Regions from separate parts of the Blautia sp. CAG:237 genome, predicted to be linked through region 2. Evidence: riboswitches for the same ligand, from Rfam matches in the RefSeq annotation. Region 2 holds a riboswitch; the other holds the start of a gene.
What was found. Region 2 has a riboswitch for ZMP and ZTP ahead of QZL69_RS06485 (IMP cyclohydrolase). Riboswitches for the same ligand answer to the same signal wherever they lie in the genome.
Positions count from the first base shown of each region.

Region 1: another riboswitch for ZMP and ZTP. It lies ahead of QZL69_RS03770 (formate--tetrahydrofolate ligase); the one in region 2 lies ahead of QZL69_RS06485 (IMP cyclohydrolase).

Region 1 is NZ_FR886706.1:38,847-54,821, reverse strand. Features, by position in the region: gene QZL69_RS03780 (aminopeptidase P family protein) at 1-149, opposite strand, end outside; partial or broken gene QZL69_RS03775 (formate--tetrahydrofolate ligase) at 1,219-1,923, opposite strand; partial or broken gene QZL69_RS03770 (formate--tetrahydrofolate ligase) at 1,934-3,007, opposite strand; ZMP/ZTP riboswitch at 3,129-3,210, opposite strand; partial or broken gene QZL69_RS03765 (formate--tetrahydrofolate ligase) at 3,376-3,696, opposite strand; gene QZL69_RS03760 (DUF3786 domain-containing protein) at 3,786-4,487, opposite strand; gene acsV (corrinoid activation/regeneration protein AcsV) at 4,557-6,485, opposite strand; gene acsE (carbon monoxide dehydrogenase/acetyl-CoA synthase methytransferase subunit) at 6,630-7,418, opposite strand; gene acsC (acetyl-CoA decarbonylase/synthase complex subunit gamma) at 7,494-8,840, opposite strand; gene acsD (acetyl-CoA decarbonylase/synthase complex subunit delta) at 8,866-9,807, opposite strand; gene acsB (acetyl-CoA decarbonylase/synthase complex subunit alpha/beta) at 10,003-12,132, opposite strand; gene QZL69_RS03730 (nucleotide-binding protein) at 12,150-12,923, opposite strand; gene cooS (anaerobic carbon-monoxide dehydrogenase catalytic subunit) at 12,948-14,840, opposite strand; gene QZL69_RS03720 (nucleotide-binding protein) at 15,028-15,798, opposite strand; gene QZL69_RS03715 (methylenetetrahydrofolate reductase) at 15,827-15,975, opposite strand, start outside.
Region 2 is NZ_FR886726.1:18,537-34,511, reverse strand. Features, by position in the region: gene QZL69_RS06505 (alcohol dehydrogenase) at 1-250, shown strand, start outside; gene QZL69_RS06500 (3D domain-containing protein) at 325-1,395, opposite strand; tRNA gene QZL69_RS06495 (tRNA-Gly) at 1,627-1,699, shown strand; gene QZL69_RS06490 (phosphoribosylaminoimidazolecarboxamide formyltransferase) at 1,858-3,042, opposite strand; gene QZL69_RS06485 (IMP cyclohydrolase) at 3,063-3,776, opposite strand; ZMP/ZTP riboswitch at 3,838-3,917, opposite strand; gene guaB (IMP dehydrogenase) at 4,121-5,575, opposite strand; gene QZL69_RS06475 (DUF6106 family protein) at 5,646-6,149, opposite strand; gene groL (chaperonin GroEL) at 6,239-7,864, opposite strand; gene groES (co-chaperone GroES) at 7,903-8,187, opposite strand; gene codY (GTP-sensing pleiotropic transcriptional regulator CodY) at 8,523-9,308, opposite strand; gene topA (type I DNA topoisomerase) at 9,439-11,511, opposite strand; gene dprA (DNA-processing protein DprA) at 11,559-12,446, opposite strand; gene QZL69_RS06445 (YifB family Mg chelatase-like AAA ATPase) at 12,482-14,026, opposite strand; gene pepT (peptidase T) at 14,364-15,581, opposite strand; gene QZL69_RS06435 (helix-turn-helix domain-containing protein) at 15,780-15,975, shown strand, end outside.

The DNA.
Region 1 (15,975 bases), on a different contig from region 2:
CCGGTGAAGCCGGTGATATATTTCCTGCATTTGAAGTAGTCACCTACGTATTCCGATCCATGGAAATCATCTGTTGCTACCAGATAGGCGTCTATCTTTTTTTCTTTCATAAGAATGCGAAGGGCGTTTAATTTTTGTTTTATAGTCATTTTTTTCTATGCCTCCCTCATAACATGGGGTGTAAATTTTATAAATTTACTTTAAACAGGATATATATATTTGTCAAGAGAGGAAGGGTACTTCCCTTGGACCCGTTAATTTGCATTGACCTTTCTTGTCAGGGCGGGATGCCCTGGGGGGATTTTTTTATATTGGGATATATGAAAACCGCGAAGGGACTTGCCAGTCCCCTCGCCACCCCTGGGCTGGGTGTTTGACGGAAATTTTGTCTTATGTAGTGCCCTTTGAAAAATTCTCCTGGTGTATCAGGTCGGAAGATCTTTGTATAAATAATATCGCAGTATATAAAAATAACAAGATTCTTCTCTTTCGCATGGAGAAGATATCCTGTTATTTTATCATACTATTGGTGAGTTGATTTGTATTAGTATAACTCTAAGCTAGTGTACTGTATCATTGACATTTCGCTAAATAACTTGCCTGTTTTCCCATCGAACTGCGTTGACTTCGCCCAACGATGCCACCGCATCGCCTCGTTCAGTCGCCTTGTCGATGAAAAAACATTCTACATTATTTAACTGAAAGTCAATGAGACAGCACACTAGGCCATCCATTTTAAAACTCTTCATTGGTCAGAATCTAAAATACTATCTTCCAAGCCAACCATCTCAAGAGCATTTATTGACTTTAATCTGGCTTGCTCATTCTACAGTCATCCATTTTTCCAAAATTCTGTGGTCTTTCAAATAAATTACTTCTTACAGAGTCATTCCAGCACCCAATTTTCGTTGGTTTCCAGACGACTTACTTCCCACGTAGTCATTCTCATTCCCAATCTTCGTTGGTTTCCAGACGACTTACTCCTCACGTAGTCATCCCAATACCCCCGCGCCTTTCGCGCCAGCGAAACAGCCCTAACAGTTAGCGTCAGCCCGTTCTGTCTTGATGCACCAGGCGTGGCCAAGTAGGGGGGGCTGAGGGGGAGCTTCGGCCTTCGCAACTTCGAGATGCTCCCCCTCAGGGTTTTCTCAGTTTCCAAACTGAATTTTCCTGCCTTATAAGGCAAAAATTATACTTTTTTAATATGAGACTTAATTCTTAGAAAAGTCCAGTAATCTTTCCGGTCTCATCAACATCAATACGTTCTGCAGCAGGTACTTTCGGAAGACCTGGCATCGTCATGATCTCGCCTGTCAGGGCAACGATAAATCCTGCGCCAGCAGAAATCTTAAGATTACGTACAGTAACTTCGAAGTCTGTCGGAGCCCCAAGCTTGGTCTGGTCATCGGTCAGGCTGTACTGTGTCTTAGCCACACAGATCGGGCAGTTGCCAAATCCAAGAGCTTCCAGCTGTTTCGCCTGCTTCTGCGCATTTGCAGTAAGAACTACTCTCTTACCGCCATATACTTTCTGCACGATCTGGTTCAGTTTATCTTCGATAGATCCTTCCAGTTCATATGCATAAGTAAAGTCGTTTGGTTCTTCTACGAGGCGAAGAACTTCTTCTGCAAGTTTGATTCCGCCTTCTCCGCCTTTTGCCCATACTTCAGAAAGAGCTACGTTTACGCCGAGTTCTTTGCACTTAGCTTCTACGAAGTCAAGCTCTGCCTTGGTGTCGGTCGGGAATGCGTTGATGGCAACTACGCAAGGAAGTTTGTATACGTTCTTGATGTTGCTTACATGTTTCAGAAGGTTCGGGATACCTTTTTCAAGAGCTTCCAGGTTTTCGTTGTTGAGGTCAGCTTTTGCTACGCCGCCGTTATATTTGAGGGCACGTACGGTTGCTACGATAACAACTGCGGATACCTTTTTCAAGAGCTTCCAGGTTTTCGTTGTTGAGGTCAGCTTTGGCTACGCCGCCGTTGTATTTCAGAGCACGTACGGTTGCTACGATAACAACTGCACTTGGATGCAGGTCTGCCATACGGCATTTGATATCGAGGAATTTCTCTGCACCAAGGTCTGCACCGAATCCTGCTTCTGTGATCGCATAATCAGCAAGTTTCATTGCCATCTTGGTTGCTGTTACGGAGTTACATCCATGAGCGATGTTTGCGAATGGTCCGCCGTGTACGATCGCCGGAACGTGTTCCAGTGTCTGAACGAGGTTCGGTTTCAGGGCGTCTTTCAGGAGAGCTGTCATAGCGCCTTCTGCATGGAGGTCACCTGCTGTTACCGGTTTCTGCTCGGATACTTTACCGTAGGTATATCCGATAATAATTCTGGAAAGTCTTTCTTTCAGGTCTTTAATGTCACTTGCAAGACAAAGGACTGCCATGATCTCAGATGCAACGGTGATGTCATATCCGTCTTCACGCGGCATTCCGTTTGTTCTTCCACCGAGGCCGTCTACTACGTTACGGAGCTGACGGTCGTTCATGTCCACGCATCTTCTCCATGTGATCTTTCTTGGATCGATGTTCAGAGCGTTGCCCTGGAAGATATGATTGTCGATCATTGCTGCGAGCAGATTGTTTGCTGCTCCGATCGCATGGAAGTCACCTGTGAAGTGAAGGTTGATGTCCTCCATCGGAACTACCTGTGCATAGCCGCCGCCTGCTGCGCCGCCCTTAACACCGAATACCGGTCCGAGGGATGGCTCACGGAGAGCTACCATAACGCTTTTGCCGAGTCTCTGCATACCGTCTGCAAGACCTACTGTTGTTGTTGTCTTTCCTTCACCTGCCGGTGTCGGGTTGATAGCGGTTACAAGAATCAGCTTGCCGTCCTTTTTGTCGCTTTCTTTCAGGAGATTGTAATCGATCTTTGCTTTGTACTTACCGTACTGCTCCAGATATTTGTCGTCGATGCCTGCTTTTTCTGCGATCTTGGTGATCGGCTCCATTGTGCACTCCTGTGCGATTTCGATGTCACTTTTGAATCCCATAATTTTCTCCTTTCTTTGCCGATAACGCCTGTCGTGATTGCCCCGTCACCAAGCAACCATGGCGTTGATTTTTAATAAGCCCTCTTTTCTTATTAAAAAAAGCAGTATCTGAGTTACCCTCAAATACTGCCCAGACGGTCGGCGTTACAAATCTCCTGCTCCCTCGTGGTATCTCCACAATTCCGTCAGTCACCGGAGACTCTATTTACTTGGTGAGAAAAGATTATCATATTTATTGTCATTTGTCAATAAATTGTCGCGATTATTATGTTTTTTTATAAAACATAAGGAAAACTTAAATAAAATTTGTTATTTTATCATACTATTATTTAACGTCAGCCCGTTCTGTCCTGATGCACCAGGCGTGGCCCGGTAACACCGAATACCGGTCCGAGGGATGGCTCACGGAGAGCTACCATAACACTCTTACCGAGTCTCTGCATACCGTCTGCAAGACCTACGGTTGTAGTTGTTTTTCCTTCACCTGCCGGTGTCGGGTTGATAGCGGTTACGAGGATCAGCTTGCCGTCCTTTTTGTCGCTTTCTTTCAGAAGATTGTAATCAATCTTTGCTTTGTACTTACCGTACTGCTCCAGATATTTGTCGTCGATGCCTGCTTTTTCTGCGATCTTGGTGATCGGCTCCATTGTGCACTCCTGTGCGATTTCGATGTCACTTTTGAATCCCATAATGTTACCTCCCGCGTTTTATTTTAGTGTTATTTATAACTAGAGGGTTTTCCCCTTTTTTGTATCAGAGGTTTGACATGATAAAAATCTCAGATTGCTTTTGCAAAAGCTTTCAGTGATCCGATGATCACATCTCCCATAACAGCCATGTCTTCTGCCTGGAAGGATACCGGGAAATTGTCGGAGAAGAGGATCTGTGAGGACGGTGGAAATTCATCGTCTCCCTCCCACAGGATCATCTGCACCAGGTATCCCGGAAAGATCTCAAGCTGATAAGCAATGTCACCGTGCTCTACCGGAACACAGTGGATGTGTTCCATGATCGCCTGAAAATCTTTGATGCGGTTTCCGTAGGAAAAAGCCAGTCGTTTAATGCATCTTCCATCAAACTGTCTCAGGTAGACTTCTCCCCACGGCATTTCGCGATAAGTTTTGAATTTGCCGGTGCCGGTAGATGCGGCACCGTTCAGCAGAAAGCGAATCGTCAGAGTTCTGGCATAAACCATGGTTTCCAGCGGGTAAAATCCCATATCGTCTGCCTCGTGGCTAACCTGAAAATCCGGCCAGGAAATCTGATACGTCGTTCCGAGGAATTTCAGAGTAAAAGATTTCTCTTCCTCATTGTAGGAAATGCCAAGTCTCTCGGCGATTTCCTTCGGATCAGCCTCCTGATACTGGCTCAGATAATGTTCCCACGGGAGACGCTCTTTGCTGTCTTTTCCATATCCCAGTTTCTCTCCCACAGATTCCATCTCTGCCGGATCAAATATTGTTTTTATATCAGAACTCATAATTCACCTCTTAAATTTTAAGTATTATCATCTCCACGGATTGCTTCGCTGTTACGCAGTTTCACGATTCTATCTCTGATGAACGTTTGGGAACATGGATGCATCGGTATGTGGGATAAAGCATGCTCCCACGAATTCATCCATGTAAGTCGGAACTGTTGAAAGTTCCATATAAGTCATATTGGCTGCAAGATCATATGTTTTCTTTTCGGCTTCTGTGGAATAAAGCATCAGGTATGCACCAGTCAGGGAAGAGTTTCCGATGTAGTGGAATTTCTCCAGCGGAACATCCGGGAACATTCCGATATTGACTGCATTCTGCATATTGATACCACTTCCGATACCGCCTGCAACATAAACATCATCGATCATTGACACATCGAAATCCAGAGAAGAAAGCATCGTTCTGATCGCTGAGAAGATTGCTCCCTTCGCACGGATAAAGTTGTCAATGTCGACTTCTGTGATCTCTACATCCTTTGAAGAACCAGCTTCTTCCTCAAACGCGATCACATAGCTTCCCATTCCATAATGGTCATGACGGATCCTCTTGCCTTCGCGGACAAATTTGCCCTTCGGATTGATGATTCCTGTCATATAAAGCTCACTAATCACATCTATGATACCGGAACCGCAAAGACCGACCGGTTTGGTTCCCGGTTCACCAACGATCTTGTATGTAGGTTCCATAGTTTCCTTGTCAATGGTACATGCCTCGATCGCACCGTCTGTCGCACGCATACCACAGCTGATATCTCCACCCTCAAAGGCTGGACCTGCAGAGCATGCACAGCTCATCATGAAGTCAGAGTTACCAAATACAAGCTCTCCGTTGGTACCAAGGTCGATGAACAGAGAAAATTCCGGTCTGTTCCAGATCATACTTACCAGAGCGCCTGCCGTGATATCTCCACCTACATAGCTTCCGATATTCGGAGCCATGATGATGTGTGCGTCTTTGTTGATCTCGATGCCTACATCAGATGCAAACATGGAGTTTGTCTTAAAGAATGCCGGGATGTATGGCTCTGTACGAAGATAGTCTGCATTGATCCCTGCAAACAGATGGTTCATCGTCGTATTGGAAGCCACGCACATACGATAGATCTGATTTTCCGGAAGATGGATGCTTCTGCACATCTCATGGATCATCGGATTGATCGTCTCTTTGATCACGGCATCCTGTAATTTCTTGATTCCACCTGGTTTGGTCGTCTCAATGATACGGTTGATGACATCCGCGCCATAACGGATCTGTCCGTTTCCGGAAGAACTCTTGGCAAGGATCTCGCCTGTCGCCATATTGATGATCACAGCAGAAACGGTCGTTGTACCGATATCCACTGCCAGACCGCCCATGATAACATCTTCTTTGCTGTCAAAGATGTCATATACAAACATGTCATTCGGTGTCACGCGAACAACACATTTGACAGAAAACTTGCTCGCACGAAGTACATCCGGAAGCTTACGGAGAACAGCATACGGAACTCTGATCCGGTTAAGGTTCATAAATTTCCGAAGTGCCCTTGTCAGTCTCTCAACATCCGGCATAGTATCATCCAGAGATGGTTCTGCCATCTGAAGTTCCACAACTTCCAAGCTGTTTCTGAACTGAATTCCGGTTTCTTCGATCTGAGATTTTGCTTTTTCAAAAATTGCAATTTCTTCTTTGGAACTTAAATCTGCCACTTTCATTCTGCTCTTGTATGCAGATGCGATATCCGGCACCAGTACCTCCACGTCGGCACTGATCTTGCTCATGCAGGCAAGACGCCAGCCTTTTTCAAATTCCTCATCAGAAATATGAAGTGTCTTCTTGGAGTCCACTTCTCCGCCTTTTAACTGTACCCGACATTTTCCGCAGGCTCCATTTCCGGAACATGGAGCGTCGATTGCCACGTTTGCGCCACGTGCAACTTCGAGTAAATTATCCCCCGCATTGGCAAATGCTTCTACCTTACTGCCATCTTCAAATGCAAATGTCACCTTAAACATGCGGTAACCACCTTTCTCGCCTTGTGAATTTTTGTTTTTCACCTGTGGCACTGGGAGTCAGACCTGGCTGAATTGATAAAAAAAGCCAGAGGCCGCGAAGCCTCCAGCCTTTTTTTGTCTACAGCCGTAAAAAAGTCAGACTGATTAGATTTCCAGATAGGAATCTGCGTACAGGTAGTTGTTCTTAATGATATCGCAGGATTTGATTGTTTCCATCAGACGCAGATCGTTAGGGTTAACGATTGCGGATGTAAGTCCCTGCATCATAGCCATAGCTACCATAGCGGAGTCCATGATCGGACGGATGTGTTTCGGCATACCGTTGGAGTTATTGGAAAGACCACCGGTGCTCTTCATTCCCATATCAGAGATCATTTTGATGAATTCAAGAACTTCCATCTGTTTGTCCTGCATTCCTTTGATAACCAGGAATAACGGGTCAAACCACATGTCGTTCTCAACGTCCATACCATGCTCCATACCTCTCTCCATCAGAGTCTGCATGTACATCATACGTTCGTCATTGTCTTTTGCGATTCCTTCGCCGTTGCAAAGTGCGATAACGATTGCATCGTTAGCTGCTGCAACATCAACGTATCCGATTCTTCCAGCTGCGTCAGCGGAGTTTACGATCGGTTTTCCTTTGGAACGGTTGTATACGGAGATACCAGCTTCGATAGCTGCAACGTTGGAAGTATCCAGTGCCAGCGGAACATTGTCGAAGTTGCCCTGCAAAAGTTCTACAGCCCATTTCATCAGTTCCGGTCCATCGTTCTCAGCTGGTCCGATGTTTACATCAAGATATGTAGCACCTGCGTCAAGCTGCTGTTTTGCTCTCTTGAGGATCGGCTCAGGATCTCTCTCTGTGAATGCTTTATTTACTGCTGGTGCTGTTGTGGAAAGTCTCTCTCCAATTGTAACAAATTTTGCCATACCCTGAATCTCCTTTTCATTTTTATGTTTCAGGGAGGTTCACTCCCTGAACATTATTTTATTTTTATGCGGCAATTATGCCTGCATATCCTTTAAGAATTTTACAAGCTGTACTGCTTCTCTAGGTCCTACGATGATCTCCCATCCCGGAAGTTTAGCTTCAAGGTCGCCCTTGAGGACTGCTACTTTACCAGGGATAACGAGCTTACGGCATTTAACCTTCGGCTCAACTTCTTCTTTGATGTACTCAGAAATGCTGGTGCTGGAGAATTTACCTGCAGCCCAGGATGTCAGTACGGAAAGTCCGCCTGCATCGTTGATAACCAGGTTAAGCGGAACACCGGAACGCTCCAGCTCTCCGGAAACCACGAAGTATGTAAGAGCGAAGTCTACGGTTGTAACAACGAGGGAGTTCTCGTCTGCACCGTTGAGTGGGTAGATACCCGGCTCTACTTTCATCGGCTTCTGCGGGTCTGTGTAAACGTTCTGACGAAGACCGAACAGCGGAAGTGCCTCTGCATATGTCATCTGCTCCATAACGATGATGGAACCATATTTCATTGTAAATACGGAAGCAAGTGCTGCCTGTAAATGATAGTCACCCTTAGCAAGTTTAACCAGGTTTACGATAGACGGATATCCGAATGTTCTATCCTGGTCTTTCAGAGCTGCACGACGAACCTGTACAGTGTTTGCAAAGGTTTCTTTGATGTCAGCGCCTGTTGTGTCAAGAACAAGGTTCTTGTTGCCAAGTTTTTCAAGAGCTGCTACGGTATCATAGAGCTCGTTTAAGTCTTTTCCGGATACTCCGAGAACTACGCCAGCTTCTGTAGCAACTGCGTTCATTGCTTCATAGTTGTCAGCGTTAGCTCCGTTAAGAACCGGTTTGCCATCCTTGCATACTTCAAGAGCAGCTTTAGCGATCTCAGGATCTGTACATCCAAGAACGAGAGTTCTTCCAAGGCCTTTTGCTTTTTCTACAAGTGCTGTGTATTTGGCAGCATCTGCATCTGCGCTGCAGTTTACGTATACAAGTTCTACATGCATTCTCTCACCGATACGGTCATAGTCTACATGTGGGATTGCTGCAAGCTTCGCATCAACTTCTGCATCATCCATGCATGTGCAAAGAGATACAGCGTATCTTGGTTTGCTTACGAATGTTTTTTCATGTCTGAACAGAACAGTCTCTCCTCCGAGAGTGAACTCTGCATCGCCTGTTCCGATCTTGATTGTCTTCATCGGCGGAGCAGTTGCCTCAGACAGGGAAGCCAGTGCTTCGTCAGACATATGTGGACACTGTTCGATCTGCATAGCGCCCTGTGCAACTTTCATAGAGAAAGCCATACATGTCGGACATCCACATTCCTTACAGTTTTTCTTTGGTGTTAATTTAAAAATCTGAATACCATTCAGTGCCATAGCTATTTATTCCTCCTATTATTCCTTAAGCAAGTGCTTTGATCAGTTTGGAAATTGTCTTAACAGATTCCGGATGTCTTAAGATTACGGCATCAGAACCAGCAGCAAGGTCTGCTGCTGCAGTCATAACTTCCATATCGATTCCACGCTCGTCTGCTGATCCCCATTCAGGCATATCAGCTTCAGAAGCTGTAGCTTCTTTTACTGCCCATGTCTCTGCGGATACTGGAGTAATAATAGGCATCTGCAGCATATTGTCGCTCTGACCTAATGCTGCACCTTTGATACGGTCCATAGTAGAAACTACGTACTCATATCCGTAACCAGCTGCTGCACTACCGATGTTCATAACGATCTTCTTCGCATCAACACCAAGCTGTGTAGTAACAACGTTTAACTGTTTTGCAAGGTTGATATCAACGGCTGATTCAGCACCAACGATCTGATTGTAAGCAAGACCTGCTGCTGCACCGATTGCTTTGTAGTTTTCTTCTTTTTCGGAAAGAAGAAGTGCATTTCTTCCCTGAAGAACTTCTGCAACTTTCGGGAGAAGTTCCGCATCCTTCTCTACGTTCTTGCATCCTTCTACAACAAGTGGACAGTCGATAGCGCCAGCCACTTCTTTAACAACCTCGATAAGTTCTTCGATAGATTTGTTTGCTCCGTTCGGGTCTCCACCATCCAGGATCAGAGCAACAAAATCAGCTCCTTCAATAGCTGCTGCTTTCTGAGCGATCTCAGCCATTGTTGTAGCTCCTTCATAATAAGCTTTTACACCTTCTGAAAATTCATCCAGTCCAAGGTCAGAGATCTCTACACCGATTTTGGCTGTGTTCTCTGTTGGTGCATCAAATGTATAGAACGGGAAAGAATTTTCTCCACCGATTGTCACAGTCTTATCTCCGCTTCCGATTGTGACAGCGTTAATCTTTGCATTAAATTTCTGTGGTTTCTGATTAAACGGCATTTCTCATAAGCCTCCTCTTAATTATTAATAACTCAAATAGCAAATAGCATTATACTACATAAAATCGCCAGTTACAAGGGAAGTTGGCTATTTATGTTAAAAAAATATCAAAAATTGTAACGTAATGCATTCCATAAACAATTTAAGATTAATCTCCCAGGGAATGAATGCAAGCATTCATTCCCTTTGCGGAGATTACATCATCGGATCCATTCCAAGTGCCGGATGTCCTTTTTCTGTCAGGAATGCTACCAGTGTTTCTGGATCTTCTGCTACGGTCTCATCACCGATCATGTCTGTGAAGTTTTCGATTCCGTAGAGTTCCTGAGCTGTCTTGTTCAGACGTTCTGCAACGAATTCTTTCAGTTCTTTTGGCATCCATACGATACGTTCGATACCGCCTTCAGCCTTCATGAATTTCTTAGAGGAGATGAAGTGTTTTCCATGTCCCATGAATCCAGGAGTCTGAACACCGCCGCCTGTCATGGAAGCCATTTCTGGGAAGGTCATTCCAAGAGGTGTCATGCCTGCATACTCACGGTTAGCGATAACTACACCATTGGAGAATGGCTCGATACCACAGATACATTCGAAGCATCCACAGGAAGTCATAGGATCCTGCATGATGGAGTACAGTGTAACGTGCTCCAGAGCACCCTGTGAGAATTTCTGAACTGCTTCATCAACGTCTTCGTAAGAACCAAGGTTCTCATCGATCGGACGCTCTTTGGTGATGATCTGGCAAGGTCCGTTAGGATCAAGCTGATGTGTAGCTTTTGCATCCAGCCATGAAACGGCACCGCAAAGACCAAGTCTCTCTGGTGTTACGACACATACGTGGCTTGGAGAGAATGCCTGGCAGAGGATACAGCTGTAGTATACATCTACAGACTCATCTGTCAGAGTGTCAAGACGCTCATCACGTTTGTCGAAGGTCGGGATAGCAACCTCATGACGGATTCTTGTACATTCTGCCGGATCTGTATAGATAACAACTTCACATTTGTCAACAACTGCGTCGAATTCGTTCTTGACAGAAGCGTAAAGAACTTCACCGATATGTTTGATCTTGAAGCCTGCGTTGAATGCTTCGATGCTGATACGGATACGCTGCATATCACGCTGTCCTGTGTGGTATACACCCTCGATACAGTTGATGTAGTTGTGGAATTTACGCTCGATAACCGGTTCGAAGTCTGCCTGCATGTTCTTGCCTGCAACTTTAACAACATATGCGATGCTGTTCTTGCTTCCAAGTTCCATGTCGTCTACTTCCGGTCCAACTACTGTGATCTTGTGATCTTCGATCTCAGAAGCGTCACAGGTCTGTACAAGCTCTGCACAGTCAACACGGGAACCATCGAATTCAACCTGCATGTCTTTACGACGGATGATCTCACCTTCGAATGCGGATGCGAAAGCAACCGGGATATCGATGTTTGTGATCTTGATCTTGATGTCACGTGCTTCCAGGGATGTAGCATTGAATTTGCTTACATCTTCCTGAACGATAAGGCTCTTCGGTACGCGGAAGATATTCTCTGTCTCGTTTGTAACTACCGGGAATCCAAGTGCGATAGCACCTGCACCACAAGCTACGATCACGTCATCCAGAGGTTTGAATGCGTTTACGAATGCCGGTACACGGTCCATTGTGTATTTCATCAGTGTGCCTGCATCTCCAGGTTTTACGTTACCGAAGATCAGAGCTGCACGAAGTGCTACAGATACTACATGGATAACTGCTGTAACGTCTTTGCCAAGCGGGATAACACGAACGTTTGCGCCTGTCTTCATTCCAGCTTCTGCAACCTGGTCGATGATTCCGCCAACCAGTGTTACGAGGATACCCTGTGCCTGATAGCTCTTAACAAGAGCAACACCTTCTTCTGTTGTAGGAGCAGCTCCGAGGATTACTGCTACACCAGGGATATCGCCTGTTACAAGCGGTACACCAAGTTCACGGATCACTGCATCTGCAAGATGTCCGTAGCATGGTTCTTCGTATGGTGTTGCACCATCAATGTATTTCAGAACTTCGATGAACTCTGCGCAGAGTGCTGTAGCAACACCTGACATGAATGCATCGTTTAATCTTTTTTCTCTTGTCATAAGTGTTTTAACAACACCAAGAGCTTCTTTTAATTCTTTTAATGTTGTAACTTTTGTTCCTGTTACAGCATAATAACATGGAAGGCTGTAAGCGGTGTTCGGGAAGCTGACAGCTTTGTCTTCGCCGTACTGAGCGATTGCTCCGTCGATAGCGCCCTCTGTTAAACCATATACAGCATCATTTCCGCCGAATACTCTATCAAATAAAGTCACGTTAATACCTCCTGTTTTTAAAGACTTGAGTTCTGGTCAATCTTTTCTTTTATTTTTGTTATTTCAGCCGTTACAGTCTGGCTGAAATCGTAAGGGGATTTTCCCTGACGGTCAGCGTCTATAACTTCTGTGTTGTAGTGGATCATTCCAAGAAGATCTTCTGCCGGGATCCTGGAACGGATGAATGCTTCATCGTCCTCGTTCCTTACTTTATTTGCCACAACTTTGACCTGTGCGACACCGAGATCTTTGGCAAGTCGTTTTACATTTTTGTAGGTCTGCACACTTCTTGCCCCTGGTTCAATCACTACAATAAATTCATCCATGCTTTCCGTGGTGCCCCGGCCCAGATGCTCCAGACCGGCTTCCATATCAAGGATCACCACATCGTCCCTGTGAATCACAAGATTATTAATGATCCGTTTCAACATGACATGCTCCGGACAGACACAGCCGCCCCCACCTGTTTCCACGGTACCAAGGACAAGCAGTTTCACGCCATTGCAGGTCTTGCCGTAGGTATCCGGGATATCGTCTACCTTCGGGTTCAGTTTATAAAACTGATTCTGACTGTTGGCTCCGGTACGCTCCTCCACCAGCTTACGCATTCTGGAGATCGGTACGATGGAATCCAGTGTTTCCTCGTCAAATCCAAGTGCCAGACCTAGATTTGCATCCGGGTCTACATCTGCCGCAAGGACCTTCTTTCCTTCGTCTGCGTATAATCTGGCAAGTGTTGCCGCAAAAGTTGTCTTTCCTACTCCGCCTTTACCGGTTACTGCTATTTTCATAAGTTAATCGCGCCTTTCCTGCTATCAGATGCCGAGAGCTGCTCTCTTCTCTTCGATTCTCTCGATCATCAGATCGCCTAATTTGTCAATGTCTTTTTCTACTGTGTAAGCAGCTTCTACCCAGTCACGAACACCTTCGGTAAGAAGTCCTGCCACCTGATCAGATCCGGATACATATGGATCTACGCCAAGGAAGGTATCAAGACCTGTTGCTACTACGTAGTTTCCGATGGAAACAGCTTTCTCAGACATCCACTCAGGAGCACATCCTACTACTGGAAGCTGGGAAATGTTAAGTCCGGAATCCTTTGCAAGTTCAGATGCGAGGATCAGCATACGGCTGATATCTACACAGGATCCCATGTGTAATACTGGCGGGATGTCCGCAAGCTCACAGACACGTTTCAGTCCTGCACCGCAGAGGTCTTTGGCTGCTTTGTCCATAAGGCCGGCTTTTGCTGCTGCCTGTGCTGAACATCCGGAAGCGATGATAACGATATCGTTTGCAAGCAGTTTCTTCATCAGCTCGATATGAGCGGAGTCAGGTCTGATCTTCGGGTTGTTACATCCAACCATTGCAACTGCACCACGGATAACACCAGATGTGATGCACTCAAGGAGAGGTTTGGTTGTTCCTGTCTCATCTACCTGAGAGTTTGTTACACCGTCAAGTGTCTTAACGATTGCTTCAACAGAGTATCCAACAGTTGCTTTCTGTTTCATATCCGGGATATATACGAGATCCGGTTTTCTGTTCTTGAAGTTCTCACATGCCAGTTTAACGATCTGACGTGCTTTTTCTCCTGCTGCGCCTGCGCTGAATTCGATGAATTCGGAATCTGGCATCTGACAGATCGGAGAAGTTGTGATGAATTTAGTATGGAAACATTTGCTCAGAGGTCCTAATGCCGGGAAGATACACTGAACGTCAACAACGATCGCTTCACATGCACCGGTCAGAACAACGTTTTCCTGCTGTAAGAAGTTACCAGCCATCGGGATACCACGACGCATAGCTACTTCGTTTGATGTACAACATACACCGGAAATAGTGATGCCTTTTGCACCCATGGATTTTGCGTAGTCGATCATTTCTTTGCTGTCTGCAACTTCACAGATCATCTCAGAAAGACTCGGATCATGTCCGTGTACTACGATGTTTACGTTTTCTGCGTTCATAACGCCAAGGTTTGCTTCTGTTTCGATCGGCTTCGGAGTTCCGAACAGTACGTCAGAGAACTCTGTTCCACACATGGAACCGCCCCATCCATCAGAAAGTCCGTTACGAAGTGCCTGACGGATCAGTGCCTCCGGTTTGCAGGTGTTACCCATATGGGTCATATGTAATGCACAGGAAACCTCACGGTCGATTGCTCTTGGCTCGATTCCTGCTTCGTGCCACAGATCCTGTGTATGCTGAGGTGCTCTCTTAAGCCATCTGGAAATGCCTCTGATCTTTCCGTATTCTTCCTGAGCCAGGTCAGACATCTCATGAGCAAGATCGTAGATGTCTTTGCCCTCTGTCTCAACGCCCCATTCTTTTGCGATACGGATCAGTTTCTCAGGATCTTTTACCTGATAGTCGCCGCCTTCTTTTGCATGTCCGAGGGTGATACAGATCTCACGTCCATGATCGGAATGTGTAGCTGCTCCGCCTGCTGTGAAGCGAAGGAAGTTTCTTCCTACGATACCGTGTGCATCGCATCCGCAGATTCCTCTCGGAGCCTTTGGAGTAATACGACATGGTCCCATGGAACAGATACGGCAGCAGATACCCTGCTCACCGAACTTACAGTGTGGAGTCTGGTTTTTTACACGGAACTGCCAAGCGTCTGCGCCTACCTTTGCGCCAGTTTCCAACAGTCGGTTGGTAGCAGCTTCAAATTCTTCCACTGTAGTTAATTTGAATTCACTCATTATAGACCTCCTTTTATTATACATGATGAGTCATGTATTTTTACCTTTCTATAAAGTTTTATATAATAACCCTCCAGACAGAACCCATCCCCGCCCATGGGTTATTTTCCTGTAAAAAATCTGCTGAATCCTGTATTGTTCAGCATCTGTTATAAATTCTCCTGCTGTGATCGCAGGAAAATCATGATTATAAACTTAACTTGCCGGCAATTTCCCTTAATGCCTTCTTGACCGGATTGTCCTCCGGAAGACTGGCTGTAGGTTTGCCATCACAGTCATATTCATAAACAGTTTCATCCTGCGGTACTACACCGAGAAGATGAAGTCCCTGATTGGCGATCTCTTCTTTGATCCCGTCATTCAGTTCTCCCTTCGGTGCACGGTTGACGATCAGTCCTACCGTGTCCGGTTTCATTCCGCATTCATCGATCAGTTTCGCGATCCTTCCAACAGCCTGGATTCCTCTTCGGGAGCAGTCGCTCACCAGGATCGCAGTCTGCATGGACGGAAGAACGCCTCTGCTGATATGCTCCATACCTGCTTCGTTATCTACTACGATATATGGATAATGATTCTGATACTTGGCAAGCTGAGCCTGAAGCAGGCCGTTTACATAACAGTAGCAGCCCTTTCCCTGTGTTCTGCCCATTACGAGCAGATCAAAATCATCTTCCTCAACCAGTGCATCCTCAAATCTGAGTTCAGCATAATCTGCCTTGGACATTCCTTTCGGAATCGGGTTTTCCTTTGCGATCTCTGCCTGTGCGATCTCCTCACGTACATCACCGAGAGTTGTGTCAACCTTTACTCCCAGGACTTCGTTCAGGTTGGAATTCGCATCTGCATCAACTGCAAGGATCGGTCCTTTGTTCTGTTCGCAGAGATACTGGATCAGCATTCCACATAAAGTAGTTTTACCTACGCCGCCTTTACCGGCGACAGCAATCACATGTGCCATAACTTAAAGAGTGCCTCCTACTCTATTTTCATATTAGTGTACGCATGCCAGATGCATTGATGATCTCGCTTACGTCTTTCCATTTATTCAGCGCATACAGGTGGATACCTTCTACGCCAAGAGCACGGTATTTGTCAATCTGCCTGATCGTGTACTCAATACCGGCTTTCTTGAAAT
Region 2 (15,975 bases):
AGCGATCGTATTCGATATCCCGTGCGGTCTTGATTTCGAAAAGACCGCACGGGCAGGAATCGAGGCAATGGAGGACTTTTTCCGTTCGATCAAGATGCCTGTCAGCCTGCATGAACTTGGACTTGACCTTGATGATCAGCAGATCCATGAACTCGCTTTTAAGTGCAGTTATGAAGATACCCGCACGATCGGCGTGTTCAAGCAGCTCAATATGAAAGACATGGAAAAGATCTATACCATGGCAAGATAACTTTTTATAAAAAATCTCCGGCAGGATTCCGTAAATCGGTTCTGCCGGAGATCTTTTTGTTCCAGAATATTTATTTACTGAATGAGATAAACGTCGGTGTAGTAAACGCCCTTTGCCTCTCCCTCTGCATGTGTTGCCACATAAATGTCAATGCAGTTTGTCTTGATCGCGCCGCCGCAGTCCTCTGCCACATAAACCTGTCCATTGATCACGACCTTGCTTCCGTAAGGAATCTGAGACGGATCTACAGCGATCGTATGGTTTGTCGTCGCTGTCACACCTGTTGAAGTGATTCCGTTGGCATATGGCCCGCAGCAGATGCTGCACGGACAGTAATGTGTGATCTTGAACACACCAAGGTCTTTGAGCTTGGCATCTGATGAGGCTGCTACTGCCTTTCCGATCTGAACGCCATTCTGTTCAGTAACACTCTCATCTGTTTCCAGCGCATCCGAAAAGACTCCTTTTCCACTGCTTTTGTGAAGAGTGCCTGCATCTTTCTTCGTATCTATGGAAGCTTCTGTACTCTCCTGACCATCTGAGACATTCAGACAGCTTGTCGGGATATAGCCTTCCTGCTCTGTGCCGTCCGCATTCTGGTATTCGATCCTGCTCCAGACATTGTTGACAGTTCCTGTCCGCTTCACCTCGTCCAGTTCCAGGACTTCTCCGACAACCTCTCCGTCCTTCTTTCCCGGATAATCCAGAATACTGCTGTCGGACGTTACTTCAACCTCCTCTGCATCCATCGATACGATCTGATTCTCGCTGTTAAGTGCCTGTGTCTGTATGTAACCTATGACTTTCTCTCCGTCAGCCTCAGCTTCCACCTTGCTCCAGCCATTGTCGCAGATCGCAGTCTGTTCCACCTGATCTCCGAGCGATACCGCTGCAAGCTCTGCACTGCTGTCAGAAGGCATCGTATAGATTCCTGTCTTTCTGGCTGTCACATAGAGTGTCTCCTGATGTGCTGCCACCTGAACCGTATTTCCCTTGCCGTCATCTGTTTCAAACATCTGCACAGCCTTATTTTCTTTCTGTGTATCCTCTACTACAGTATTATAATCTGGAACTTCGCCATAAACCAGAGATGCATGACACAACAATACACTCCCCAGTAAAAAAGCCGTCGTTCTCTTATTCACAGATCTTGTCACCTCTTTCTGATTTACCTTCGCCAGTCTCCCGGCGATTCTGTGTGTATTGTAGCACATGAACTTCGTGATTTCAAAATTTACACAAAATTTTCACCGTTTTTTATGCCAGAAAATATTTTTTTAATTTTTTTCAAAAAAACATTTGACAAATACAAATTCATCTGGTATAGTATGTCTTGTCGCTGAGGAAAACAAATAAAACTTCCAAACAGAACACATGCGATAGTGGCGTAGTTGGTAACGCGCGACCTTGCCAAGGTCGAGACCGCGGGTTCGAGCCCCGTCTATCGCTCTTAAGAATCAGGATTCGATCTTGGTTCTTTTTTTGTCTGTAATTCTTTATCTGTCAGATATTATCTATACAAAAAAGCAGAGGAAACTTTGATGGGATCTTCCCGAAGTTTCCTCTGCTGTATCTGAAATTCACATTTCAGACCTTGTTCTTTATTCTTAGTGGTGGAACAGACGGATTCCTGTGAACGCCATTGTCATGCCATATTTGTTACAGGTTTCGATCACTGCGTCATCTCTCACGGAGCCGCCTGGCTGTGCGATAAATTTCACGCCGCTCTTGTGTGCTCGCTCGATGTTATCACTGAACGGGAAGAATGCATCAGATCCGAGTGTTACATCGGTAAGCTGATCGAGCCATGCACGTTTCTCTTCTTTTGTGAAGACTGCCGGCTTCTCTGTGAATACGTTCTCCCATGCTCCATCTACCAGAACATCCATGTATTCGTCGCCGATATAAACATCAATCGCATTGTCGCGCTCTGCCCTGCTGATGGTATCTTTGAACGGAAGAGAAAGAACCTGCGGGCTTTGACGGAGGAACCAGTTATCTGCCTTCTGTCCTGCAAGTCTGGTGCAGTGTACACGGGACTGCTGTCCTGCGCCGACACCAATCGCCTGTCCGTCCTTGACAAAACATACGGAATTGGACTGTGTATATTTCAGGATAATCAGAGAAACTTTGAGGTCGCGCTTTGCTTCTTCTGTAAGTTCTTTACTCTCGGTTACGATGTTGGAGATCAGCTCGTCGTCGATTGCAAGTTCCTGACGTCCCTGTTCGAAAGTCACGCCATATACCTGCTTGTGTTCCAGCGGAGCCGGTACATAATCCGGATCGATCTCGATCACGTTGTAATTGCCTTTTTTCTTCTGTTTGAGGATCTCAAGGGCTTCCTCTGTGTAACCCGGTGCGATCACGCCATCGGAAACTTCTCTCTTGATCAGCATTGCTGTGTCTTTGTCGCAGACATCAGAAAGAGAAATAAAATCACCGAAAGAAGACATACGGTCTGCACCTCTCGCTCTTGCATAAGCGCAGGCAAGCGGGGAAAATTCTTTCCAGTTCATATCATCTACCCAGTAGATCTTTGCAAGTGTTTCTGTCAGCAGAAGTCCGACTGCTGCACCTGCAGGAGAAACATGCTTGAAAGAAGTTGCTGCCGGAAGTCCTGTTGCTTTCTTGAGGTCACGTACAAGCTGCCAGCCATTGAATGCATCGAGGAAGTTGATATATCCAGGTCTTCCTGAATGAACTTTGATCGGAAGCTCACTTCCGTCCTCCATGTAGATCCTGGAAGGTTTCTGGTTCGGGTTGCATCCGTATTTTAACTGTAATTCGTTCATCTTATCTCATCCTCCGTATCTTACTTGTTTTTGTTTACGATCTTTGTCTCATAGTTTCCTGTTGCGATGTCGATGTAACGTACAAACAGGGAAACTTTGTTGTCTTCGTTCAAGCTGTTCCAGAGAAGTTCTGTGAATGCTTCCATATCGTCCGGAATATCTACGAGTTTCGGTTCTCCTTCAAAGCTTGGGAGCGGATTTCCGTCGCATTTGTAAGTGTGGATGAAACGTCCCTCACCTGGAATTGCTTTTTCGTATGCGTAAGTGTAACGGAGGCAGGCATCCGGATTTCCGTTGTCGCTCTTGAGGATTGACATTGCGTAACTGTATTCGCCGTTTTCGATGTGCATGACACCGGAGATCCTTGGTGTATAGTTCGGTCCGTCCGGCTCAAATTCGCGGGATCTTAAGGACTGTTCGAAGGTGAGCTGTTTGTCCATTCCTTCATAGATCGTGTCTGTCTGATCGCCGTTTGTCACGATCGTCTTATTTCCCAGTACACGTACCGGAGCATAGATGATCAGGCTCGGATCTGTCAGTTTGGATGGATCAAATGCCTGTGTGCGGATTCCCTCTCCATCCTCGACAAATACTCGATTCCTGCTGTTTTCACTTCTTCCCATGATAAAATAAGCTGTTACTGCTTTGGTTCCGTCTGCGGAACGTCCAATGATGATTCCTCTTCCCGGATAAGAGTTGCTTTTCAGTTCATTTTCCAGTGAAATTCTTTCCATGATTCGTCTCCTTTAGTGTTGTAATAAGATACAAAAACCGCCTGGGTAGTCTGTTGCTTACACAGGCTGCCCAGGCGGTCGGCACGTTACTTACTGCACTCCCTGTAGGTGATCCTACTTCCGCCAGTCATGCAGTCGTTATAATATCATAATATGTTACTGTTCACTTCGTTCACAGTAACTTGGTCAAAATGCCTTCCAAATCACCTACGGTGATAGCATTTTGCCCTGTATGTCTCGGGATTTTGCCATATTCATGGCAAAACACCTCGCGGGATACTACCTGCGAACAATTACATAATATACTACTTTATTTAGTTTCGCAAGAATAAAAATCAAAACAATTATTCATCCACGCTGTAGTTCGGAGCTTCCTTGGTGATGTGGATGTCGTGCGGATGAGATTCTTTGAGGGATGCAGCGGAGATCTTGATGAATTTTCCGGTTGTCTTAAGCTTCTCAATGGTTTCTGCTCCACAGTATCCCATACCGGAACGAAGACCGCCCATAAGCTGGAATACAGTGTCCTCAACATGTCCCTTGTATGCTACACGTCCTTCTACACCTTCCGGAACGAGTTTCTTCGCATCCTGCTGGAAGTAGCGGTCCTTGCTGCCGTTCTCCATGGCTGCGATAGATCCCATACCACGGTATACTTTGTATTTACGTCCCTGGTACAGTTCGAAAGTTCCCGGGCTCTCGTCGCATCCTGCAAAGATGCTTCCCATCATGCAGACATTGGCTCCTGCTGCGATCGCCTTGGTGATATCTCCGGAGTATTTGATTCCGCCATCTGCGATGATCGGGATACCATAGCGGTTAGCTACTTCATAGCAGTCCATAACAGCTGTGATCTGTGGAACACCGATACCTGCAACGACACGTGTCGTACAGATGGAACCAGGTCCGATACCAACTTTGACAGCATCTACACCGGCATCGATCAGAGCCTTGGTAGCTGCTCCTGTGGCAACGTTTCCTGCGATCACCTGAAGATCCGGATATGCATCTTTGATCTGGCGTACTGCACGGAGGATATTCTCGGAATGTCCATGTGCGGAGTCTACAACGATAACGTCTACATTTGCCTTAACAAGTGCATCTACACGTGCAAGAACGTTAGCTGTGATACCAACGGCTGCACCGCAGAGCAGACGTCCCTGTGCGTCCTTGGCTGCAAGTGGATATTTGATCTGTTTCTCGATATCCTTGATCGTAATCAGACCTTTTAAGTTAAAGTCGTCATCTACAATGGGTAATTTTTCTTTGCGGGATTTGGCAAGGATCTTCTTTGCCTCTTCAAGAGTGATTCCTTCCTTGGCTGTGATCAGTCCCTCGGATGTCATGCACTCTCCGATCTTCTTGGAAAAGTCTGTTTCGAATTTGAGGTCACGGTTGGTAATGATACCGACCAGTTTTCTTCCCTCTGTGATCGGAACACCGGAGATACGGAATTTCGCCATCAGGTTGTTCGCATCTTCAAGGGTATTGTCAGCGGATAAAAAGAATGGATCTGTGATAACACCGTTCTCAGAACGTTTTACCTTGTCTACTTCGTCTGCCTGTGCTTCGATAGTCATATTCTTGTGAATAATACCGATACCGCCCTGTCTCGCCATGGCGATCGCCATCCTGTGCTCAGTAACTGTGTCCATTCCTGCGCTCATCATAGGAATGTTCAGTTTAATCTTCTTTGTTAAATACGTTGCGACATCTACCTGATTCGGAATTACTTTTGAATAAGCCGGAACTAAAAGAACGTCGTCAAATGTAATTCCTTCACCAATGATAGTACCCATTGCATTTCCTCCCTTGTATATTATGTTATTTTGAATTTGTTCCATAGTTTAACAAAAATAATTTACAGTGTCAATCCAAAAAAACTTTGCTCGGGGCTGAATTTTTGATAGCCTGCTGCATCGTTTCATCCGGTTCGATAATGATCTTGCAGTTCTCGCCCTTGTCCCTGGTGATGATCGCAAAACGCTTATGGGATGGATTTCCGGAAGAATAGTCCAGTGTCTTCATCTTACTGTTGCTGTTGTAATAATCCAGGCGGTGTGAATCCAGAGAGGCTACAAGGTCAGCCTCCCTGATGTTCACTGTCTTGGCCTTCTTACGTTTGGATTTCGCCATGACCATGTCAATGTCCATCTCTCCGTTTACAAAAAGATACTCGTATTCGAGGTCTGTCTTCGGCACGATAAAGTAGCATGCGATTCCAAGCACAACTGCTGCCAGAAGGAACAGGAAATTGAATAAAAGTCCTGCTACAGCGGCAAGCACGGTCAGACCGATCAGGCCATATTTTGTTATGGCGTCTTTGGATGTCGGCTCTTTCTTTACCAGAAATTCAGAATATAAATCACTCATCTCTGTTTTCCTTTCTTTTGTTTTTCATTATTCTATCATAAAAGAAGACCAGCGTCTATGACGCTGGTCTGATATTTAGAAAACTTTAATTACATCATTCCGCCCATTCCTGGTGCGCCTGCCGGCATAGCCGGAGTATCTTCTTTGATCGTTGCAACTACGGATTCTGTTGTAAGCAGAGTGGATGCAACACTTGTAGCGTTCTGAAGGGCACTTCTTGTAACCTTAACCGGGTCAAGGATACCTGCTCCTACCATGTCTACATATCTCTCGTTCAGGGCATCAAATCCGATTCCTGGCTCAGATTCTCTTACTTTATTGATGATGACAGAACCTTCCAGTCCTGCATTTGCAGAAATGTGGAATAACGGAGCTTCCAGAGATTTGAGGATAACATTTGCACCTGTCTTCTCATCACCTTCCAGAGTTGCAACCAGTTCAGCAACTTTCTTGGAAGCATGGATATAAGCAGATCCACCGCCTGCGATGATTCCTTCTTCTACTGCTGCTCTTGTAGCTGCAAGAGCATCTTCCAGACGAAGTTTTGCTTCTTTCATTTCAGTTTCAGTTGCAGCACCAACACGGATAACAGCTACGCCGCCTGCCAGTTTTGCAAGTCTTTCCTGTAATTTTTCTTTGTCGAATTCGGATTTTGTCTCTTCGATCTGTCCACGGATCTGTGCAACACGGTCTTCGATTGCTTTCTTGTCTCCAAGTCCGTCAACGATAACTGTGTTTTCTTTTGCAACTTTGACAGATTTTGCACGTCCAAGCTGCTGCATGGTAGCTTCTTTGAGGTCCAGTCCAAGTTCATCAGAGATTACCTGTCCGCCTGTCAGGATAGCGATATCCTGAAGCATTTCTTTTCTTCTGTCACCATATCCAGGAGCTTTGACAGCTACTACCTGGAAGGTTCCTCTTAATTTGTTTACGATCAGAGTTGTCAGAGCTTCACCCTCCACATCCTCAGCGATGATGAGAAGTTTGGCACCTGCCTGAACAACCTGCTCCAGTAATGGAAGGATCTCCTGAATGTTGCTGATCTTCTTGTCAGTGATCAGGATGTATGGATCTTCCAGATTTGCTTCCATTTTTTCCATGTCTGTAGACATGTATGCGGAAATATATCCACGGTCAAACTGCATACCTTCTACCAGGTCAAGTTCTGTATGCATGGTCTTGGATTCTTCTACTGTGATAACACCGTCGTTGGAAACTTTTTCCATTGCGTCTGCAACGAGCTGACCAACTTCTTCATCACTTGCAGAGATTGCAGCAACGTTTGCGATCTGTGCTTTGCCGCTAATCTTCTGGCTCATTTCTTTGATAGCTTCTACTGCTGTGTCAGTAGCTTTTTTCATTCCTTTTCTGAGGATGATCGGGTTAGCGCCTGCTGCCAGGTTCTTCATTCCTTCGTGAACCATTGCCTGAGCAAGAACAGTTGCTGTTGTAGTACCATCACCAGCTACATCATTTGTCTTGGATGCAACTTCTTTGATGAGCTGTGCGCCCATGTTTTCGAATCCGTCTTCCAGTTCGATCTCTTTTGCGATCGTAACACCATCGTTTGTGATGAGCGGAGCACCAAACTGTTTGTCAAGTACTACGTTTCTTCCTTTTGGTCCGATTGTTACTCTTACTGTATCTGCAAGTTTGTTTACACCAGCTTCAAGTGCGGCTCTTGCTTCTGCGCCGAATTTAATTTCTTTTGCCATGATGACTGTCCTCCTAAAATAATGTCGATTTAATATAATTATTCAACGATTGCAAGAATATCATTCTGTTTTACGATGATGTATTCTTCGCCGTCAAGTTTTACTTCTGTTCCTGCGTATTTGGAGTAGATAACTTTGTTTCCTACTTTAACTTCCATTTTAACTTCTTTGCCTTCAACAACTCCGCCAGGTCCTACAGCGATAACTTCTGCCTGCTGTGGTTTCTCCTGTGCCTGACCCGGAAGTACGATACCGGATTTTGTTGTTTCCTCTGCTTCTAACTGTTTTAATACAACTCTGTCGCCTAAAGGTACTAATTTCATGATCTATTTTCCTCCTTTATTGTTGCCTTGCTTTTCGATTACTAGCACTCATTTCGTTTGAGTGCTAATCACTGTCCTTATATTATTTAATTCCGTTATTTTCTGCAACTCTTTTCATCGTCATAAATTACTGTATTTTTAGATATTATCTCTTTTTTTCTTTGATTTTCTTTAATTTTCTTATTTTACTGTTTTTCAGTAATTTTTTATACAGGATCAGCGGACACGCATCCGGTGCCTCCTTGCTGTACAGCGCAAAAAAAAGCTCCTTCTCACCAGACATACGCCCGATGAAGAAGAGCTTTCTTAGACTCTTATTTCTGATCAGTCTCTGATCATGCTTTCTTGTTTCTCTGTGCTTTGATCTCTTCGAGTTCGTCGAAGATCACTTCATTGAGAACCTTGATGTAGGTTCCCTTCATACCGGAAGAACGGGACTCGATAACACCTGCACTCTCGAATTTACGGAGCGCATTTACGATCACGGATCTGGTGATTCCCACACGGTCTGCAATCTTGCTCGCAACCAGGATTCCCTCTTCGCCATCCAGCTCGTCAAAGATATGGATAATCGCTTCCAGTTCGGAGAATGACAGAGTGTTGAAGGCTGATTTGACAACCTGCTGCTTACGGTCCTCTTCTGCATTCTCTTCGTGTACTGCACGCATCATTTCAAGCCCTACTACGGTTGTGCCGTATTCACTGACAATGATATCCTCGATATCGTATGGCTTATTATCACGATACATGAAAACTGTTCCCAGACGTTCGCCGGCAATATCGATCGGATTGATGATACCCTGGCAGCTGCTGTCAACGTGCTCAAACCCTAAAGTCTGAAGATTCACATTTTCCTTAGTTGATAAAACTCCCAAAAAACGCTCGTTCAACAATTCATCTACGTGTCCGCCAACGTTATCCTCAATCAGTTCAGTTATTTCCTTCACACCCGGGCATAAACTGATGCCTAAGACTTTGCCCTTCTTGCTCAGTACCAGGATATTGGAACTTAAAGTCTCCATCAGAACCTGACAGATGTCATTGAACACAACCTTACTGGAACTGCTATTGTGCAAAAGTTTGTTAATTTTTCTTGTTTTATCTAACAACTGAACGCTCATCTTGGCCTCCTTCAATGATTTATTCGATGTAACCATCTTTATAAGATAATAGTACACGCTTCACCACGAAAAAGCAAGATATTTTTATATTTTTTTCGATTTTATCTGCATTTTCAGAAAATTCTTATATTCAGTCTTCTTCTTTTGTTTTTGCCTCTACATAACCGCAGGTTTCCTGACTGCAGACCAGTTTATTTCCTTTTTCGATCATATAGCTTCCGCAGACAGGGCACTTCTTGTCTGACGGTTTCTGCCAGGACATAAAATCGCATTCCGGATTGTCAATACATCCGTAATACTTACGTCCCTTCTGTGTTTTCTTAAGGACGACATCCTTGCCGCATTTCGGGCAGGCAACACCGATCTTTTCGTAATAAGGCTTGGTGTTTCTGCACTCCGGGAATCCCGGACAGGCAAGAAATCTTCCGTGAGGTCCGTACTTGATGACCATATTTCTGCCGCAGACATCACAGACTTCCTCTGTGACTTCATCCTGGATATCAACTTTTTCCAGTTCTTTCTCAGCTGCATCTACGTCTTTCTTGAGGTCAGGGTAGAAGTTTCTGACAACCGTCTTCCACTGGACAGTGCCTGCCTCCACGCAGTCCAGAAGGCCTTCCATCATCGCCGTAAAGCGCACATCCACGATGCTTGGGAATGCCTGTTTCATGATGTTGTTGACAACCTCTCCAAGTTCTGTCACATAGAGGTTCTTCTGTTCCTTGGAAACGTAACGTCTGCTGATGATCGTTGTGATCGTAGGCGCATAAGTACTCGGTCGTCCGATGCCCTGTTCCTCCAGCGCCTTGACGAGGGACGCCTCTGTGTAATGTGCCGGCGGCTGTGTGAAATGCTGCTCCGGTTTGAGTTCTTCCAGAGTAAGTTTCATGCCTTTTTCCAGGGACTGACTCAGGACATTGCCTTTCTGGTTATCCTCTTCCTGTGTATAGACGGATAAGAAACCATCAAATACTACCTTGGAAGCCGCAACGGTGAAAGTATATTCTCCTGCTCCGATCTTTACAGAAGTTGTCTCATATCTGGCTGCCGCCATTCTGCTGGCAGTAAAACGTTTCCAGATCAGCTGATACAGACGGAACTGGTCTCTGGAAAGAGATTCCTTGATCATTGCCGGCAGTCTGGTGATGTCGGTCGGTCGGATTGCCTCATGCGCATCCTGGATCTTCTGCTCTTTCTTGACAGATTTCTCTGTTACAGATACATACTCTTCTCCGTACTGCTGTCCGATGTATTCTCTTGCGGCTGCATCTGCCTCCTGGGAGATTCGGGTGGAATCGGTACGCAGATAAGTGATGATACCTACTGTGCCGCTTCCCTTGATGTCAACACCCTCGTATAACTGCTGTGCCAGACGCATTGTCTTCTGTGTGGAAAAATTGAGTGTCTTGGATGCTTCCTGCTGCAGAGTACTGGTGGTAAAAGGAAGCGGAGCATTCTTGATACGCTCACCCTTCTTGACTTCCGTGATCTCATACTCTGCATTTTCCAGTTTCGCAAGAAGTTCTTCCATTTCTTTCTTATTGTGAATCGGCATTTTCTTGTCTGTGCCGTAGAATTTCGCCTTGAGAGGTTTCTTCTCTCCTTTGACACGGAATTCACCATCCAGGCTCCAGTATTCCTCTGGAATGAATGCATTGATCTCATCCTCACGGTCACAGATGATACGCAGTGCTACAGACTGCACACGGCCTGCACTTAAGCCTCTCTTGACCTTGACCCAGAGAAGCGGGCTGATGGTATATCCTACCATTCTGTCCAGCATTCTTCTCGCCTGCTGTGCATCTACCAGGTTCATATCCAGATCCCTTGGCTGCTTGATAGAATTCTTCACGGCCGTCTTGGTGATCTCATTGAAAGAAATCCTGCGCATCTTGGCCGGATCTTCCTTCAACGCCTGCATCAGATGCCAGGAAATCGCCTCTCCTTCACGGTCAGGGTCAGTTGCGAGATAGATCTTGTCTGCTTTTTTTGCAGCCTTACGAAGTCCCGCAAGGAGCTCTCCTTTCCCACGGATCGTAATATATTTCGGCTCAAAATCGTTATCCACATCGATTCCGAACTGACTCTTCGGGAAATCCCTCACATGTCCGTTTGATGCCTGTACATCATAATTACTTCCAAGAAATTTTTTTATGGTTTTTACTTTTGCAGGTGATTCTACTATCACCAGATATTTCGCCATGCTACCTCTCCTACTTTTGCTAAACTCTCCGGGATCTTTTTGTTACCTTAAGTCTCTTTTATATAGTAATGTCTGCCGATCTCCCGGACCAGGCCCGACAGTTTTAATTCCAGTAAAAGGCTCCCGATCTTCTCTGGTGGAAGTCCTGTTTTCTGGATCAGAAAATCCGTAGATTTTGGTCGTAAATCGAGACAACTATACACCAATTTCAAATCGCTTGCAAGTCCTAAGTCATTTTTTTCGGGTGATTTTACTTTATTTTCACAATTAAACCCCAGTTCCCGAAGCAGGATTTCCGGGCTGTATGCGATCCCTGCACCGTCATAGATCAGCTTGTGACACCCCATACTCAAGGCCTCATTTACAGGTCCCGGAACCGCATAAACGATTTTTCCCTGATCCAACGCCCACTGTGCTGTGATAAGCGATCCGCTCTTTTCGCGCGCCTCTACAATAAGTACCAGATCTGCAAGTCCACTGATGATCCTGTTTCTCGCAGGAAAAAAATAGTTCCTCGCCCGCATGCCCGGCGGCTGCTCACTCAGGATCCCTCCATTTTCTCTCAGGATGCGGGCATATAAAGGGCGATTCCCGCTCGGATAACAGATATCGACACCTCCCGCAAGAACCGCATAGGTCGGTGTGCCGCCTTCCAAGGCTCCTTTGTGTGCCTCTGCATCAATCCCATATGCCATGCCGCTGATGATCTGCACCCCGGCACTACTCAGGATCTTTGCATAGCGAAAAGCCTGGATTCTCCCATACGGGCTGCACGCCCTGGCGCCTACGATCGCTGCTGTCGGCTTCTTCGCATCCGGCAGGTTTCCTTTCGCAAAAAGTATCTCCGGCATTTTGGGGTAATTGTTCAGTTTTTGTGGATATTCTGCGCTTTTGCTGCTGATCTGCCGGATTCTTTCTTCTGGTTTTTCTTCCATATAAAATACCTCGTCCTTTTCTTTTTTATGACACTTTAATTCCAGTATTTTTTATCAAATGCACGATAGGATAACGCTTCCCCTATATGGTGCTTCTTTATGGCTTCACAGTGATCCATATCCGCGATCGTTCTTGCGACTTTGAGCAGGCGGTGGTATGCCCTTGCACTGAACGGCATATGTTCAAAAGCCATCTGCAAAAGATTTTTCCCCTCTTTATCCAGCTGGCAGAATTTTTCTATCTGGCTTCCTTTGAGTTCTCCGTTAAACTGAATTCCTTCATTCTTGTATCTTTCCCGCTGCAGCTCCTGTACTTTTGTCACACGCTCCCGGATCGTGTCTGTCGATTCTCCGATCCGTCTGCTGCTCAGGCCCTCGAAATCGACTGGCGTGACATCCGCACAAAGATCCAGGCGGTCGAGAAGCGGCTGGCTGATCCTTCCCTGATACTGCGAAACCTGTGCCGGTGTACAGCGGCAGCGGTTCATATCCGGATAGTGTCCGCAGGGACAGGGATTCATCGCCGCGCACAGGATAAAATCTGCCGGAAACTCATACGTCCCATACACTCTCGCGATCCGGATCACCTTATCCTCCAGAGGCTGTCTCAGGATCTCCAGGCTCCTTCTGGAAAACTCCGGCATCTCATCCAGGAAAAGCACGCCTCTGTGTGCCAGTGTAACTTCCCCCGGTCTCGGATTTCGCCCGCCGCCTGCCAGTGCCTGTGCAGAGCAGGTATGGTGCGGGCTCCGGAACGGCCGGCTTCGCACCAGAGGATCGTCTGCCGGCAAAAGTCCGGCAATGCTGTAGATTTTTGTCAATTCCAGTCCCTCCTCCAGTGTCAGAGGCGGCATGATTCCCGGGATCCGCTTGGCAACCATCGTTTTGCCAGCTCCCGGCGGTCCGATCATCAGAAGGTTGTGAAATCCGCTGACCGCGATCTCTACTGCCCTTCGAAGACTTTCCTGTCCTTTGATCTCACAGAAATCTGCTTTCTCTTTGTTCTCTGCGAGCAGGATCTCGGCTTCTTCTATGTGGTAACTTTCCGGTTTTCTCAGATACTGGATCATCTCATTCAGATCTTTTACCCCGATCACTTTCATATCCGGGATCAGTCTCGCCTCCCGCAGATTTTCTGCCGGAACAACGCAGAAACGGCATTTTTCTTCCCTCGCCCGGATGATCATTGGCAGGATCCCTGAGATCGCATGGATATTTCCATTCAGGCTGATCTCGCCTGCCATCATAACTTTCTGAAGCTGCTCCGGTTTCAGTATCCCGGATGCGGCAAGCACTGCTGCCGCGAGAGGCAGGTCGAATCCCGCTCCTTCCTTCTTGATATCTGCCGGGGCAAAATTGACCGTGATCCTCTTTGGCGGAAGTGCGATCCCGTTATTCTTTAAGGCTGTCCGCACCCGGTCCTGCGCCTCCTTTACCTGTGCAGAAGGAAATCCGACCATCGTAAAAGAAGGCAGGCCGTCACTGACATCTGCCTCCACATTGATCGGATGCACCTCCATGCCCAGGATTGCTGCTGATAATACACTCGCAAACATGGTACTCCTTTCTTTCAGTGGCATCCCCGATCTGCCTGATATTCAATTGTTGTTTTGTATTGGAAATATATAAGATAAAATAGAAAAAAGAAAAGCCTACTACTAATACCAGGCTTTTTAAAGAAATCTGCTCTTGTTTTATTATAATTTATCCTGTTCTGAAATTCAAGAAAAAAGGAGCCGCAGATCCAAATCCGCCGCTCCTGTCGTTACTGTTCACTCCGTTCACAGTAACTTGGTCAAAATGCATTCCAAATCACCTTCGGTGATGGCATTTTGCCCTGTATGTCTCGGGATTTTGCCATATTCATGGCAAAACACCTCGCGGGATATTACCCGTGAACAGTTACCTCCTGTCACTTTATTTTGTAAACTGTAAGATAATGTTTTTGATGATCTCTTTCGCTTTGTCCATTCCTTCTGCCGTGATATGCTCAAACGCTCCATGGAAGCCATAGCCGCCAGTTCCAAGATTCGGGCACGGAAGTCCCACAAAGCTGAGTCTCGCGCCATCTGTGCCGCCGCGGATCGGGGCAGCATCAGGTTCTACACCTGCCAGCTCGCACGCTTTCTTTGCGTAGTCGATCAGTTCCATGCATGGTTCGATCTTTTCACGCATATTTCGGTAGGAATCTTTGAGTATCAGTTCTACTGTCCCATCGCCGTATTTTTCATTTATAGCCGCTGCAATGTCCTGCATCAGCCTCTTGCGGTTCGCATAGCTCTCGGAATCGAAATCACGGATCAGATAGCTCAACCTGGATTCTTCCACCGTTCCTGTCATTTCAATCAGATGGAAAAATCCCTCATATCCTTCTGTATATTCCGGTGCTTCTTCCGGCGGCAGCATTCCCTGGATCTCCATTGCGATCTTCTGCGAATTTTTCATGATTCCTTTTGCCTCACCCGGATGGACATTCACACCATGGATATAAAATTCCGCGGATGCCGCATTAAAATTCTCAAACTGGATCTCGCCCTCCGGACCTCCATCCACGGTGTAAGCATACGGTGCACCAAATCTTTCCAGATCCAGATGCTTTGCGCCGCTTCCGACTTCTTCATCGGTCGTAAAACTGACAGCGATTTTTCCATGTGGAATATCTCCGTTTATCAGTTCTTCCACCGCCGTCAGGATCTCTGCAATCCCGGCCTTGTCATCGGCACCGAGCAGTGTCGTTCCATCTGTCGTGATCAGAGTTCTGCCCGCCAGTTTCTTTAATTCCGGAAAATCAGCCGGAGACAGTACTTTGCCGGAAGTCCCTAAGCCCACATCGTTTCCGTCATAAGCCTCGATGACCTGCGGACCCACGTTCTCTCCACTGTAATCCGGTGCGGTATCCATATGTGCGATAAATCCAATGGCTGTCTTGTCTTCATATCCTGGCGTTGCCGGAACATGCCCGTACACATAGCCGTACTTATCCATATCTGCATCTTTTATACCGATCTCTCTCATTTCCTGGACCAGCATTCTGGCCAGGTCAAACTGACGCTCTGTCGTCGGTGATGTCTGGCTCTCCTCATCACTGGTCGTCCAGACTCTGACGTATTTCAATAATCTCTCATCTACTCTCATTTCTAGCTCCTTTTGGGTTGAAAAACAGCCCTGCACTGCTTTATCATAATAAATTATATTATAACTTTTTTTGTTTTACGGGTCAACCTGCCCATCCAGTCACACGATTTTTCATTTTTCAGAAGACCATTTTGCTCCATTTTACAGTAGCACACCGCGGACTACTTTATACTTACAGAAACGAAGGAGGTATTTTCCATGAAATATCAGCGTATCCAGGATCTGAGAATTGATTCTGACCTGTCACAGAAACAGCTCGGTGAGATTCTTCACATCAGCCAGCGTTCTTACTCTCACTACGAGACAGGTTCCCGTGGAATTCCGGTTGAAATGCTGATCCGTCTTGCAGATTACTACGATACCACCATTGATTATCTTGTAGGACGAACAGATA